2 regions of the Carnobacterium sp. genome follow, and region 1 is predicted to be linked to the other one. Evidence: a T-box and tRNA genes for the amino acid it is inferred to sense, from the RefSeq annotation. Region 1 holds a T-box; the other holds one or more tRNA genes.
The links. The T-box of region 1 lies ahead of ABS911_RS11560 (valine--tRNA ligase). A T-box ahead of a tRNA ligase gene usually reads a tRNA of that ligase, here a tRNA-Val.

Region 1 (7,993 bases):
GCTGGTTATTTAACCATGAAGCGCGGTGTTAATGTTGAAGCTGTTCATTTCCACAGCCCTCCATACACAAGCCCGCGGGCTCTTCAAAAAGCGAAAGATTTAGCCGCTAAATTAGCTGCTTTCTCAGGAAGCGTTCAATTTATTGAAGTTCCTTTTACTGAAATTCAAGAAGAAATAAAGAAAATTGTTCCAGAAGGTTATTTAATGACTGTTACACGCAGAATGATGATGAGATTGACCGATCTTATCCGCGAAGAACGCAAAGGATTAGCGATCGTTAATGGCGAGTCATTAGGACAAGTTGCTTCGCAAACGTTGCATAGTATGATTGCAATCAATGATGTGACTGCGACGCCTGTCATCCGACCAGTTGTTTCGATGGATAAAAATGAAATTATTGAGATCGCTCAAAAAATAGATACATTTGATTTGTCCATCCAACCATTTGAAGATTGCTGTACAATTTTTGCTCCACCAGCACCTAAAACACAACCTAAACTAGAAAAAGCTCGTAAATATGAAGAACGACTTGATGTTGAAGGGCTAATAGAAAGAGCGATGAACGGTTTAGTGATCACTAAAATTACTGTTGGAGACACATTAGAAGCACAACAAGAAGCTGATTTTTCAAGTTTATTATAATTAAATGCAATGTTGAAAAAAGCTAGACATGTATTTTATGTTTAGCTTTTTTTCTATCGTTCTACTTATGTAATTTAATACTGCTAAATAAAAATTAAGTAGGTATAATAAAAAGAGAGAATTCGATAGGAGGATGTCAAAGTGAAGTTATGGAAAAATGGTCTTTTTTTTACAATGGAAAAAGAAGACGAAACGATCTCTGCAGTCCTTACTGATGGTGAAACCATTTTAGCTGTAGGCGAAGAAGATGAATTAAGAAAAAGGTATGGTAATAAAATAAGTGAGGAAATTGATTTAAATAATGAAATAGTATTTCCTGGTTTTGTAGATAGCCATTTGCACTTACTTTGGTATGGAATGAGTTTAGCTCGTTTAAATTTAAATCAGTTTAAAAGTAAAAAAACAAGTTTGGATCAAATCCGAAAAAAAGTTGAACACCTAGCTTTGGATGAATGGCTTTTTGTTGAGGGGTATAATGAAAATGAATGGGAAGATGATCCTACACCTCTTACAAAAATGGACTTGGATGCTATTTCAACAGCGCATCCATTGTTGGTTCGCAGAATCGATTATCATAATGTTGTTATCAACACACTGTTAATCAATAAGCTACAGCTCAAAGATGGCCAAACGTATGATGGTGGCGGCGAGATTCAATTAGATCAAGAAGGAAAATTAACAGGAATTTTAAAAGATGAAGCAACGAATTTGGCTATAAATGCTTTTCCTGAGACGACTCCTTTAGAACAAGAGGAATACTTAGCTTTAGCGATTGAAGATTTATGGTCAAAAGGCATAACAGGGGGACATTCGGAGGATCTGCATTACTTTAATGGCTTTGAAGGGACCTTAAAGACGTTTCATACGGTTATTGAAGAAAAAAGAAAAGCCTTTCGAGTTCATCTCCTAATTCATCATGAGGAATTAAACGCCTATAATCATTCAAATGAAATTTATCTGGATGGCAACCCTTATATAGAACTAGGAGCAATGAAAATATTTTATGATGGAACAGTAGGGTCTCGAACGGCATTAATGAGCTACCCGTATCCTGGAACTACTAATTATGGCCTACAAGTTCAAACAGATGAAGTTTTTATAGCTCTTATCAAAGCTGCACGTAAAGCTAAACTTCCAGTAGCTATCCATATTTTAGGGGATAGGGCATTTGAGAAAGTAATTGAAGCGTTACGTCAATTTCCACCACTGCCTGGACAACTGGATCGAATGATCCACACACCTTGGTTAAACGCTGAATTATTAAAAAAGGCTAAAAACTTACCTTTGGTTTTTGATTTACAGCCGCAATTTATGAGCAGTGATCTACCATGGGCACTAGATGTCTTAGGCGAAAATCATCCACCTCTTGCCTTTGCGTGGAAGACTATAAAAGATAACGGGTTTCCAATTGCAGGAGGTAGTGACGCCCCAGTTGAAATTCCCAATCCTTTTTATGGTATACATGCAGCTGTTACTAGAACGAAAAGAGATGGAAAAAATAAAAATCGTTATTTTTCGGAAGAAGAGCTTTCAGTATTTGAAGCTTTATCGCTTTACACAACTGGAAGTGCTATTGCAGGTTATAAAAAGAATTCTAGAGGGAAGATAAAACCTGGTTATATCAGTGATTTTACAATTTTAAAGCAAAATCCTTTTTTAATAGAAAAAGATGCTTTGAAAGACCAAGTCGTTTCGAAAACAGTTGTAGGTGGAAACATCGTTTTTTCGACAAACGATTAATGCTCAAGAAATCAATAAAGAAAGAAGATAAATGGAAACGACTGTCTTCTTTTTTCTTCAATACAATTGTGATTAACATCACAATTGTATTGAGTTAATAATTGAAAGATGTTATGATAATGAAGAAAATTAAAGGACAGGGGGCAGGATAATGTGGAAATAACAACTAAAATACACCAAATTCCAAATGCAACAGCTCAAAGGTTACCTATCTATTATCGTTCATTGAAAAAATTGAATGAAACGGGGGTAGAGCGCATAAAATCAAAAGAATTGAGTCAACTGACACAAATTCCTTCAGCAACGATTCGTCGAGATTTTTCTCATTTTGGTGAGTTAGGAAGAAGCGGATACGGTTATGAGGTCGTTTATGTAACCGAAGTATTTCGTGAATTATTAAATGTGAATAATATCATTAACGTAGTACTTATTGGCGTAGGGAATTTAGGGACAGCCATTTTAACCAATAATTTCAAGAAAGAAAAAAACATTACAATCAAGTGTGCTTTTGACATTCAATCGCCTTATTTAGGGAAAGAAATATCAGGTGTACCAATTTTTCCTATGGAACGAATGAAAGAACTCGTTAGGAAACAACAAATTCACACAGCTATTTGTGCTGTACCTAGTGAAGTATCACAAGAAGTAGTAGATGATCTAATTGATGCCGGTATCACTTCTATTTTAAATTTTGCCCCTGGGAGAATAAAAGTACCGGATGCTATTCAAATGAAGTATATTGATTTCTCCAGTGAAATTTTTACAATGGTCTATCAAAACGAAGCGCTATATCCTGGGAATCCACCTGAAAAAATGATTGAGATAAATAAGTTGTCGGATATGTTGGATAACGACAGAATTTAACTATTCGTACGGAAATATTGCTTTAAAAAAAGATTATTCGTATACTATTCTAAGATGAGTCGTAGAATAGGAGTGTTTAATATGGAGATTACTAGAAAAGGTACACCACATAAACTAAGAGGTATTCAAACAAAGGTTGGAGATAAAGCGCCTGAATTTACTATAAAAAACTTAGCGGATGAAACAGTTGGATTAAAAGAATTTTCCGGAAAAGTTGTTTTAATCAGTGTCATTCCAGATATTGATACACGAGTATGTGCTTTGCAAGCAAAAGAATTCAATAAAATCGCCAGTGAATTAGAGGGTGTACAATTGATCACTATTTCGAATAACACTAAAGAAGAGCAAGCTGAATGGTGTGCTGGAAAAGATATTTCAATGGAAATGTTGCATGATAGTGAATTAAGTTTTGGTAACGCGTACGGTTTAGTAATGGAAGATCTTGAACGATTAGCACGCTCAGTATTTGTTGTTAACCCAAGAGGTGAAATCACGTATCAAGAAATCGTTCCTGAAATGTCTAGTGAACCCGACTATGATAAAGCGATCAAAGCAGCTAGATCAGCACGTTAATGAAATCGATAAGGTGTATTGAAAAATAACTTTTTTAATGCTACTATGTAAAAATAAAAGGCAATGAACAAGAGGAGTAATTTTATTTGCTGACTGATAGAGAAAAGAACGAATGCTGGGAGTTCTTAGTCGTGATAAAATGAAGGTAGCTTGGGAGCTGACAAGGTGAACATACAGTAACTTTGTTCGGAGTAACGATCCGTTAAAATTGGAACTAAGAGGTGTACTTTTAAAATTAATAAAGTATGCAATATAGGTGGTACCGCGAGTGAACAGCATTCGTCCTAATAATAATTTATTATTGGGATGGATGCTTTTTTTGTTTTTCAGATTTATTAAGTGATATTGTAAAGGAGAGATAAAATGACAGATGAATTGAAAATGTCTACTAAATATCAGCCAAATGAAGTAGAAGCTGGTCGTTATGAAAAATGGGTAGAAAAAGGACTATTTAAGCCAAGTGGAGATAAGACGAAAGAGGCTTATTCTGTCGTTATTCCTCCTCCAAATGTAACAGGAAAATTGCATTTAGGGCATGCTTGGGATACAACATTACAAGATATTATTGTAAGACAAAAAAGAATGCAAGGCTTTGATACTCTATGGTTGCCAGGTATGGATCATGCAGGAATTGCAACCCAAGCAAAAGTAGAATCTAAATTAGCTGAAGATGGTATTTCACGCTACGATTTAGGACGTGAAAAATTTATTGATACTGTATGGGATTGGAAAGAAGAGTATGCCAGTGTGATTCGTGAACAATGGGCAAAAGTTGGTATTTCAGTTGATTATAGCCGTGAACGTTTTACATTAGATGAAGGATTGTCTGAAGCGGTTCGTAAAGTATTTGTAACGATGTACGATAAAAAACTGATTTACCGTGGAGAATACATCATCAACTGGGATCCAAAAGCTAAAACAGCTTTATCAGATATCGAGGTTATTCACCAAGATGTTGAAGGCGCCTTTTATCATATGAGTTATCCGTTAACAGACGGCAGCGGAGTAGTAGAAATTGCGACAACACGACCTGAGACGATGCTAGGGGACACAGCGATTGCGGTCCATCCAGACGACGAACGTTACCAACAATTAATTGGTAAGACAGTTCTGTTGCCATTAATGAATCGTGAAATTCCAATTGTAGCAGATGATTATGTTGAAATGGATTTTGGTACAGGTGTTGTAAAAATCACTCCTGCTCATGACCCGAATGACTTTGAAGTTGGGAAACGTCACAATTTGCCACAAATCAATGTGATGAATGATGATGGTTCAATGAATGAATTGGCTGGCAAGTATGAATCAATGGATCGTTTTGAAGCTCGTAAAGCTGTGGTAAAAGATTTAGAAACTGAAGGTCGAATGATCAAAATCGAAAAAGTGGTTCACAGTGTTGGTCACTCAGAACGCACTGGAGTTGTAGTGGAACCAAGGTTATCTACGCAATGGTTTGTAAATATGGCACCACTAGCTAAAGAAGCAATCGAAAGCCAAGGAACAGAAGAGAAGGTTAATTTTGTGCCAGAGCGTTTCGAAAATACGTATATGCGTTGGATGGAAAATGTTCACGATTGGGTAATCTCACGTCAATTGTGGTGGGGCCACCGTATTCCTGCTTGGTACCATAAAACAAGCGGTGAGCTGTACGTAGGGATGGAAGCACCTGAAGATAGCGAAAATTGGGTACAAGATCCAGATGTTTTGGATACGTGGTTTAGTTCAGCTTTATGGCCGTTTTCTACAATGGGCTGGCCTGATGAAGAATCTGAAGATTTTAAACGTTATTTCCCTACCAATACATTAGTAACAGGATACGACATTATCTTTTTCTGGGTGAGTCGTATGATGTTCCAAAGTTTAGAATTTACTGGAAAACGACCATTTAATAATGTATTGATCCATGGACTTATCCGTGACACGGATGGCCGTAAAATGAGTAAATCACTAGGCAACGGGATCGATCCAATGGATGTGATTGAAAAATATGGGGCTGATGCATTACGTTGGTTCTTGTCAAACGGTTCTGCTCCAGGGCAAGATGTTCGTTTTAGTTATGACAAAATGGATGCTGCATGGAACTTTATCAATAAAATATGGAATGCTAGTCGCTTTGCATTGATGAATATGGAAAACTTTACTGTCGATCAAATTGATTTAACAGGTGAAAAAACGGTTGCTGATCGTTGGATCTTAACCAAATTAAATGAAACTGTTGAAAAAGTGACTGACTTATTCGAGCGTTTTGAATTTGGTGAAGCGGGACGTCACTTGTATCACTTTATTTGGGATGATTTTTGTGACTGGTACATCGAAATGAGCAAAGAAGTATTATTTGGAGAAGATGAAAAAGCGAAACAAACAACTAGAAGTATTTTAGCTTATGTATTGGATCAAACGTTACGTCTGTTACACCCTATCATGCCTTTTGTTACAGAAGAGATATGGGAAAACATTCCTCACGAAGGAGAATCCTTAGTGGTAGCAGAATACCCAGTTGTTCACCCGGAACTTTCTGATGAAGCAGCAACCAAAGGGATGGATGTACTGATGGAATTGATTCGTTCGGTTCGTAATATTCGTTCTGAGGTAAATACACCGTTATCTAAAAAAATTGAATTATTGATCAAAACGAACGATCAAACAATCGAACGATTCTTGAAGGATAATACTTCTTATATTGAGCGCTTCTGTAACCCTGAAACGTTAACGATCTCAAGTGATGTAGAAGCTCCTGAAACAGCTATGTCAGCTGTAATCACAGGTGCTGAGATTTACTTGCCACTAGCTGGATTGATCAATTTAGAAGAAGAAATCGCTCGTTTAGAAAAAGAATTAGATAAATGGAGCAAAGAAGTGAAACGTGTAGAAGGAAAATTAGCGAATAAAAAATTCGTAGAAAATGCTCCTGATGCAGTAGTTGAAGCTGAAAAAGAAAAACAAGGCGATTACCTTGAAAAACATGCTGCAGTAAATGAACGCATAAAAGTATTGAAAAATCAGCTTTAATCAGTAACCTATTATAAATAAAACGAGTAAAAACTAGGATCTCTCTTAGCTTTTTACTCGTTTTATTGTTCTTTTGAGAAGGAACTATAGTAAAGGATGGAATGAACAGCGATATTTTAATGGTTGAAATGAACGGGGTAGTTTATAATTAACTAGGTATGGAATATAAATAAGTGGAGGTAAGTCATGTTCACTACGTATGAAGAAGCATTGAACTGGATTCATGCAACAAGGACTTTTGGTGAAAAACCAGGATTAAAACGAATGGAATGGATGTTAAGTCAAGTAAATCATCCAGAAAGAAAATTTAAATCGATCCATATAGCAGGTACAAATGGCAAAGGCTCCACGCTGGCTTTCTTAAGGAATATGTTGGAAGCGAATGGACAAATAGTAGGGACGTTTACCTCACCGTATATCGAAATGTTTAACGAACGAGTGAGCGTCAATGGAGATCCATTATCAGATGATGAGATTTTGCGTTTAGCAAATACTGTATATCCTCTTACGGAAGAATTAAAAAAGACGGATCTAGGCGGACCAAGTGAATTTGAAATTATTACAATGATGATGTTGATTTATTTTGGCGAAGGGCATGCAGATGTAGTATTAATTGAAGTGGGGATAGGCGGGTTGTATGATTCAACAAATGTTATCCATCCAGTAGTCTCAGTCATTACGACCATAGGAATGGACCACATGAATTTACTTGGAGAGACATTATCTGAGATTGCTTTGAATAAGGCAGGTATTATTAAGACAGCTGTTCCCGTTGTAACCGGAAAAATTGGAAAAGAAGCTTTAGAAGTAATCGAACAGAAAGCCGCTGATCAAAATAGCCTTATAATGAAATATAATAAAGATTTTTTTGTTACAAAATGGCAGACCCTTCCTACTTGGGGGGAGCAATTCGTATTTGAAGATAATTTTATGCGACTTAGTCCCGTCCAAATAGAAATGTTGGGAAGGCATCAAGTAGAAAATGCAGCAGTAGCAATTGAAGCATTAAGAATTTACAGTCATGAAACAGGTTTAGCTGTGAATCATGAAAAAATACGGAGTGGTCTGAAAAATACTTTTTGGCCTGGGAGAATGGAAAAAATAAACGATCAACCGCTTCTTATTTTAGACGGTGCACATAATGAACATGCAATAAAGACATTAG
Region 2 (7,993 bases), on a different contig from region 1:
TACAAATCAGTGTTAAATCATCAAAGTAAATCATGAATAAAGTCAACTGAAGTTATTGACAAATAGTTAGAGAACTTGTATAGTCTTAACGGAACAACAAATTAACATTAAATATACTGAAAATTAAATAACTTATCTGAATGATAAAAGTAGTCAAAGTGCTTTCCATTCCTTTTGTAAAAAACAAAAGGGTGGAGTGGGCACTTTTTTCGTGCAAAAAAATAGAAGGAGTGAGAGAGCGTGACATTAGAATTTGAAACAATTGCAGCTATTTCGACGCCTCCTGGTGAAGGGGCAATAGGGATAGTAAGGCTGAGTGGGGAACAAGCTATTGAAATTGCAGATCGCGTATATAAATCTGGTTCAAAAGTACTTGCTGAGCAAAAGAGTCATACTATTCACTATGGCCACATTGAAAATCCAAAAACGAATGAAACGATAGATGAAGTAATGGTATCTGTTATGCGTGAACCCAAAACCTTTACTCGAGAAGATGTCGTTGAAATCAATTGTCATGGGGGGATTACTTCTGTCAATCAAGTTTTGCAATGTGTTTTACAAAATGGCGCTCGCTTAGCTGAACCCGGTGAATTTACAAAACGGGCTTTCTTGAACGGACGAATCGACTTGTCTCAAGCAGAAGCAGTAATGGATTTGATACGGGCTAAAACAGACAGAGCTATGCATGTTGCATTAAAGCAATTAGATGGAAACTTGTCTAATTTAATTCGTAATTTGCGTTTAGACATACTAGATACATTAGCTCAAGTAGAAGTGAACATTGATTATCCTGAATACGATGACGTTGAAGAAATGACTTCGAAATTGTTGATTGAAAAAGCTAAATTAGTTAAAGCTTCAATTCAACAGTTGCTAGAAACGGCTAGTCAAGGGAAAATTTTAAGAGAAGGTCTTGCAACAGCAATTATTGGACGACCAAATGTTGGGAAATCAAGCTTATTAAATTACTTGTTGGATGAAGAAAAAGCCATTGTTACAGATATCGCTGGTACCACACGAGATGTCATTGAAGAATACATCAGTGTTAAAGGTGTGCCATTAAAACTGGTAGATACAGCAGGTATCCGTGAAACAGAAGATATTATTGAACGTATTGGCGTGGAACGTAGTCGTCAAGCCCTAAGCGATGCAGATTTAGTATTGTTAGTCTTTAACCAAAGCGAATCTTTAACAATAGAAGATAAAGCATTAATTGAAGCAACAAGCCAACACCACCGTATTATTATTTTGAATAAAATGGATTTGCCAAATAAATTAGATTTAACGGAACTCGAAACGCTAGTAGATCAAGAGAGCATTGTGAAGACCTCTATTTTATCTAAATCAGGTGTAGATGTTTTAGAAAAGAAAATAGCTGATCTCTTTTTCACTGGACAAACTGGTGAACGTGATGCTACTTACGTATCTAATGTGCGCCATATTGCACTATTAAACGATGCAGAAGAGGCGTTAGATGAAGTCATTAATGGAGTAGAAGCTGGTATGCCAGTTGATCTTATTCAAATAGATATGACACGCTGTTGGGATCTATTGGGCGAAATTACAGGAGACAGCGTTCAAGACGAACTGCTGACCCAACTATTCAGCCAATTCTGCCTAGGAAAATAGATAGGATGTGTAGCATACCGCTTAGACTTGATAGAAAAACAAGGAATTCTGTAAGGGATGTTTCACCCCTGTAGGAATTACGTTTTTTCCGAAAGTCTGGTATGCGAAGCTCAACTAAAAGGATGCTGAACTTCCCGTTTAGACACACAGCGATTTTCAAGAATTGAAAGCAAGAGCATCCCGCGCATTGCGTCAAATCTTGAAAATTACTCAGTGTCTGGGAAGTGAAGCTCAACTAAAAGGATGCGAAGTACAACGTTTAGATACACAACTCAACTCAATGAATAAACAAAAAATAAATTCGACATAAATAAACAAAGAGAAAGATTGGAAAGAAGGGATTGTTTAAATGAATCATTACGAAGCTGGAAATTTTGACGTAATCGTTGTTGGTGCAGGACACGCTGGATCAGAAGCCGCATTAGCAGCAGCAAGAATGGGAAGTCAAACGCTTTTAATCACTATTAATCTAGATATGGTTGCTTTTATGCCATGTAATCCATCAATTGGAGGACCAGCCAAAGGTGTTGTAGTCCGAGAAATTGATGCTCTTGGCGGTGAAATGGGCCGCAATATTGACAAAACATATATTCAAATGAGAATGCTGAACACCGGGAAAGGGCCTGCTGTTAGAGCTTTACGCGCCCAAGCAGATAAATTTATGTATGCAAATGAAATGAAAAAAACCATTGAAGAAACAGAAAATCTTGTTTTAAGACAAGGAATTGCTGACGAACTGATTATCGAAGACGGTATATGCAAAGGAATCATCACGAATACTGGTGCAATCTATCGATCTAAGGCGGTTATTTTAACAGCAGGTACATCTTCTCGTGGTCAAATTATCATTGGTGAGCTGAAATATTCTTCTGGTCCAAATAACTCGCAACCATCTGTTAAGCTTTCTGAAAGTTTACTCGAAAATGGTTTTGAATTGAATCGTTTTAAAACCGGAACACCTCCTAGAGTTAAATCTTCAACTATTGACTACAGCGTGACAGAAGAACAACCCGGTGACGAAAAAGCGAATCACTTTAGTTATGAAACACCAAATAGTGCATATTTAAAAGATCAGTTATCGTGTTGGTTAACGTACACAAATGAATCGACTCATCAAAAAATTCAAGATAACCTTCACCGTGCACCAATGTTTACGGGAATCGTTGAAGGAGTAGGCGCACGTTACTGCCCATCAATTGAAGATAAAGTTGTCCGTTTTAGTGACAAACCAAGACATCAATTGTTTTTAGAACCTGAAGGACGCAATACAGAAGAAGTTTATGTCCAAGGTTTATCAACGTCTCTTCCAGAAGATGTTCAACAAGATATTATACATTCAATTGAAGGGTTGGAAAACGCAGAAATGATGCGTACCGGATATGCAATTGAATACGATGTGGTTACGCCTCATCAATTACGTCCTTCTTTAGAAACGAAAGTGGTTGAAAACTTGTTCACTGCTGGTCAAATGAACGGAACTTCCGGTTATGAAGAAGCCGCTGGTCAAGGAATCATGGCTGGTATCAATGCAGCACTTAAAGTGCAAGGAAAAGAACCTTTTGTCATGAAACGTAGTGAAGGATACATCGGCGTTATGATTGATGACTTAGTGACGAAGGGTACGAATGAACCTTATCGTTTATTGACGTCTCGTGCAGAATACCGTTTATTGTTACGTCATGATAATGCAGATTTTAGATTAACTGAAATCGGTCATCAAATAGGACTAGTAACAAAAGAACGTTACGATACCTTTGTAGCGAAAAAAGCTCAATTTGAAGGAGAAATAGAACGTCTAGGTTCTATTCGTTTGAAACCAACTGCTGAAATCCAATCGTATTTAACTGAAAATAATCAAGCACCTTTAAAAGATGGCATTTTAGCTAAAGACTTCTTGCGTCGTCCAGAAGTTTCATATCAAGATCTTTTAGCATTCGTCCCTCGAGACTATGAACTTCCATTAGCCGTAGAAGAACAGGTAGAAATTCAAGTGAAATACGAAGGATACATCGCTAAAGCTTCTCAAAAAGTGGATAAATTAAAACGTATGGAAAATAAACGTATACCGGAAAATATTGATTATGCTGCTATCAATGGTATCGCTACAGAGGCAAAGGAAAAGCTGATTAAAATTCAGCCTGAAACAATTGCCCAAGCTAGCCGTATTAGTGGTGTGAATCCAGCAGATATTTCGATTTTAATGGTTTATGTAGAACAAGGGAAAATTGCAAAAGTACAAGTATAGATAGTTACTACGAAAAGAGCCTTACAATTAAGCTGATGCTTAAATTGTAAGGCTCTTTTCGATTATTATTTCCCAGGAAATAATATAAATGTTAAAAATAAATAGAATTCTATATTTACGGAATCAATTGTTTAAGGTATACTTAATGATGTTGCAAACGCAAACAATAAAAGGTTTCTTAGCTCAGTTGGGAGAGCACTACCTCGACAAGGTAGGGGTCGCTGGTTCGAGCCCAGTAGGGACCATGAAAAAAAGAGACATAAATCCATAAAAGGATTTATGTCTCTTTTTCGTTTGCATAAGGATTCAAATGAGGTGAAGGCTAATAGTGTAACCATCAGATTATTCTACTACTAAAGCCATATCTCCTTTACGCAACCAACTAGCTTTTTCTAATACTTTATTTACTACTACTGTAATAGCAATGGGAACCAAACAAGCAGTCAGGATATAAACAGCAAATGATCCACTTCCTTGAGATACAAAAATGTTTAGTGGAGCAATCAATGAACAAAAACCTAATCCGCCTAAAGCGCTGGGTGCTGTAAAACCAAGAGCAACAGTTGAAATGGGAGCGGCTACTGCTGCAGCCAAAGTTGGGCCAATTAAAATCCGCGGATTTTTAACGATATTCGGCAATTGTACTTTTGGTGTACAAACAAATTGTGCTAAAAATCCACCAAGATTATTTTGACGCATAGAGACAAAAGAAAAGCCAATATACATACTAGTCGTTCCTACCAACATAGCAGCGCTTGAAACAGGGTCAAGGTTTAGTGCAATTGCAATAGCGGCTGAAGAAGCAGGAGACATCAATACGAGCCCACCAACGACTGAAATCACGGCTGCGCCAATAACTGGTGAACCAGCAACGGAGGCAGAGATAAAAGCACTAACCATGTTTAAGAATGGAGCTATCACAAGATTTAAGTAGTAACCAGCTACACCACCAGCTAAGACCGCTGTGATCGGTATAGCCATCATGTCTAAAGGTGTTTTACCTGAAATACGTTTACCAACAAATGTAGCGATGGTAGCTGCAATGAGACAACCAATTGGTTCACCTGTGGCAATAGTGATCATTCCATCTGCTGTCGTTTGAATAGCGCCGGCTCCGATTGCTCCAGCAGCCATAGCACTAAAAATTGTAAGTGTATTTCCACCTAACATAACGGCGATACCAGCACCAATAGCAGGAGCCATCAACATTTTAACGGCTGTTCCAATAATAACTAAAATCGTTAATCCAGTCATATTTCCAATTGTTTCTAATAGTAAACCAATCCCAATCGTTACAAAAATAGCATTCGCAATCCCTGATGATGCCTTATACATTCTTTCTGTTAGATAGTTCTTCATATTTAATCGCCTCCGTATTTTTGTTTAACAGACATCCAACACTTATGAGTCTTCGAATTTTCCAAATAAAAAGAGGCAAGCCTTTGTATAAAGGCTTGCCTCATCAGTTCGATGATTGAGCCCTAGATACGCAAACTAGGACTCAACTAAATGAATAGTTCGAATCCTGGGCTAAATTAATAAGTTAATAATGACTAAAGATACGTTCAATTGAGAACGTGAGCTAAACGATTCGACTGTAGTTTTCATATTGAACATCTCCTTTTTCATTAATTGTTTTCTGACTATTTCCAATATTCTAACAAGCTTACAAGACAATGTCAACAATTTCTATCATTTAATTTTAATTCATTTTATCTAATTCTCATTTAAAGCCGGATGTTATAAAATTTAATCTATTTATATAGCGGAAAAAATGCTTTAAAGCATTGCACTTCCAGTCAATTTGTTATACAGTTAAAACGATGGATTTGTGAAACAAATAGTGTTTCACGTTAGTAAAAAGGAGTTGAGTTAATGAATCCAGAAGAGTTTAAAAAAGCCCTTGAAGATAAGGGATTAGTGGTTACTGAGAAGCAAATGGAACAATTCGATCAATACCTTAAACTGTTGCAAGAATGGAACGAAAAAATTAATTTGACTGCAATTACCCAAAAAGAAGAAGTGTATTTAAAACATTTCTATGATTCGATTACAGCTGGACTATATGTGGATTTTACTAAAGGGGTCCAAAGCCTATGTGATGTAGGTGCAGGTGCCGGGTTTCCAAGCATCCCCCTAAAAATCATTTTCCCACAATTAGAAGTCACTATAGTTGATTCATTAAATAAAAGAATTCAATTTCTAACATTATTAGCGCAAACACTAGAATTAGATGGCGTTCATTTTTATCATGACCGTGCTGAAACATTTGGTCAAAATAAACAATTTCGTGAATCATTTGATTTTGTAACGGCTAGAGCCGTTGCACGTATGAGTGTTTTATCTGAATTGTGTTTGCCATTAGTTAAAAAAGATGGGCTTTTTATTGCTCTAAAAGCAAGTAATACCAAAGAAGAAATGGCTGAAGGACAAAAAGCAATTGCTACATTGGGCGGAAAGTTTCGTGAAGAGTTTGTTTTTGAACTGCCACGTGAAGCTGGGGAACGACATATCGTTTTAATCGATAAAAAGAAAGAATCACCAAAAAAATATCCAAGAAAACCGGGAACACCAAATAAGAATCCATTATAGTAGAAACCGCTACTTATCAGACAGTTTCTATTCGGATTCAACTACTCAATAAGAGCGTTTTTTGATACAATAGAATCAAAGGACATATAGGACTGAGGGAGAGAAAAAGAATGGCGTTGTCTGATTTATTTGGTTCAGGAAAGTCTAAAAAGAAAACTGAAAACGGAGAAGATGTTTTGTTAGAAGTGTTAAAAAAACAAAAACATGTTCAAGAAATTGCTGTACAACAGATTGTTCCTAATCGTTTTCAGCCTAGAAAAGTTTTTAATGAAGAAAAGTTGGATGAATTAGCTCGTACAATTCATATTCACGGATTGATCCAGCCCATCATTCTTAGAAAATATGAAGAAGATAAGTATGAAATTGTTGCAGGGGAACGCCGTTTTCGTGCGATGCAACTTTTGGAATGGAAAGAAGTACCAGCCATTGTTCAAGAGATGACAGATAACGAAACAGCTTCGGTTGCGTTGATTGAAAATCTACAAAGAGAAGAATTGACAGCTATTGAAGAAGCTGAAGCTTATCAAGGTTTGATGGCATTAAATGAGTTGACACAAGAAGCTTTAGCGCAACGCATTGGGAAAAGCCAATCTTTCATAGCCAATAAATTACGGTTGCTAAAGTTAGCAGAACCTTTAAAAGAAGCTTTGCTTAACAGAACGATCACAGAACGACATGGTCGCAGCGTATTAGCCTTATCGCATGAGGAACAGACTGAATTATTAAGTGTTATTATTGAAAAAAAACTAACCGTTAAGGAAACAGAGCGTTTAGTAAAGCAAAAAGTAGCAGAGAAAAACAATACTCAAGAGCAGCCGAAAAGACGAGTTAGAAAAATTTCCAAGGATCTTCGATTGGCTTTAAATACCATCAATAAATCAGTTGAACTAATAAAAGAAACAGGCATGCCTTTAGAAGCAATAGAAGAGGACCTAGAAGATGTATACCGTATCACAATTGAAATTAAAAAAATAAGTAAATAAAGAGCGATAAATGAAAAAATTCATTTTGAACAAATGCGTAGGAGAAAAATACGCATAATGTAATTTTTCTCCTATTTTTGCTTGTTGCACTTAAATCAGTTTCAAGAAAGTTACTAGGGGATATTAAACACAGATGGAGGAAATAGGATGGCACGAATTATATCAGTCGCAAATCAAAAAGGCGGAGTTGGTAAAACAACGACGACAGTCAACTTAGGTGCTTGTTTAGCATATTTTGGTAAAAAAATATTATTAGTCGATATTGATGCACAAGGAAATGCAACAAGTGGTTTAGGCGTACGCAAGTCAGATGTTGAAAAAGACATTTATGATATTTTAGTAAACGAAACACTTGTTAAAGATGTCGTCCTGCCTTCTTCAAGAGAGAATTTGTGGGTCGTCCCAGCTACAATTCAATTAGCAGGTGCAGAAATTGAATTAACTTCGCAAATGGCTAGAGAGTCTAGATTGAAACAAGCTTTAGAAAAAGTAAGAGATGACTATGATTATATTTTGATCGACTGCCCGCCATCATTAGGTCATT

Region 2: it has a tRNA-Val gene. The T-box ahead of ABS911_RS11560 (valine--tRNA ligase) is inferred to sense a tRNA for this amino acid. The anticodon was not compared.

Annotation. Positions count from the first base shown of each region.
Region 1 covers NZ_JBEMBC010000068.1:1,912-9,904, reverse strand. Annotated here, with positions in the region: gene thiI (tRNA uracil 4-sulfurtransferase ThiI) at 1-642, shown strand, start outside; gene ABS911_RS11575 (amidohydrolase) at 784-2,382, shown strand; gene ABS911_RS11570 (redox-sensing transcriptional repressor Rex) at 2,536-3,246, shown strand; gene tpx (thiol peroxidase) at 3,328-3,819, shown strand; T-box leader at 3,874-4,109, shown strand; gene ABS911_RS11560 (valine--tRNA ligase) at 4,183-6,828, shown strand; gene ABS911_RS11555 (bifunctional folylpolyglutamate synthase/dihydrofolate synthase) at 7,015-7,993, shown strand, end outside.
Region 2 covers NZ_JBEMBC010000027.1:12,553-20,545, forward strand. Annotated here, with positions in the region: gene ABS911_RS07240 (DUF3891 family protein) at 1-29, shown strand, start outside; gene mnmE (tRNA uridine-5-carboxymethylaminomethyl(34) synthesis GTPase MnmE) at 241-1,629, shown strand; gene mnmG (tRNA uridine-5-carboxymethylaminomethyl(34) synthesis enzyme MnmG) at 1,979-3,874, shown strand; tRNA gene ABS911_RS07255 (tRNA-Val) at 4,047-4,119, shown strand; gene ABS911_RS07260 (PTS sugar transporter subunit IIC) at 4,217-5,233, opposite strand; gene rsmG (16S rRNA (guanine(527)-N(7))-methyltransferase RsmG) at 5,750-6,466, shown strand; gene noc (nucleoid occlusion protein) at 6,577-7,449, shown strand; gene ABS911_RS07275 (ParA family protein) at 7,597-7,993, shown strand, end outside.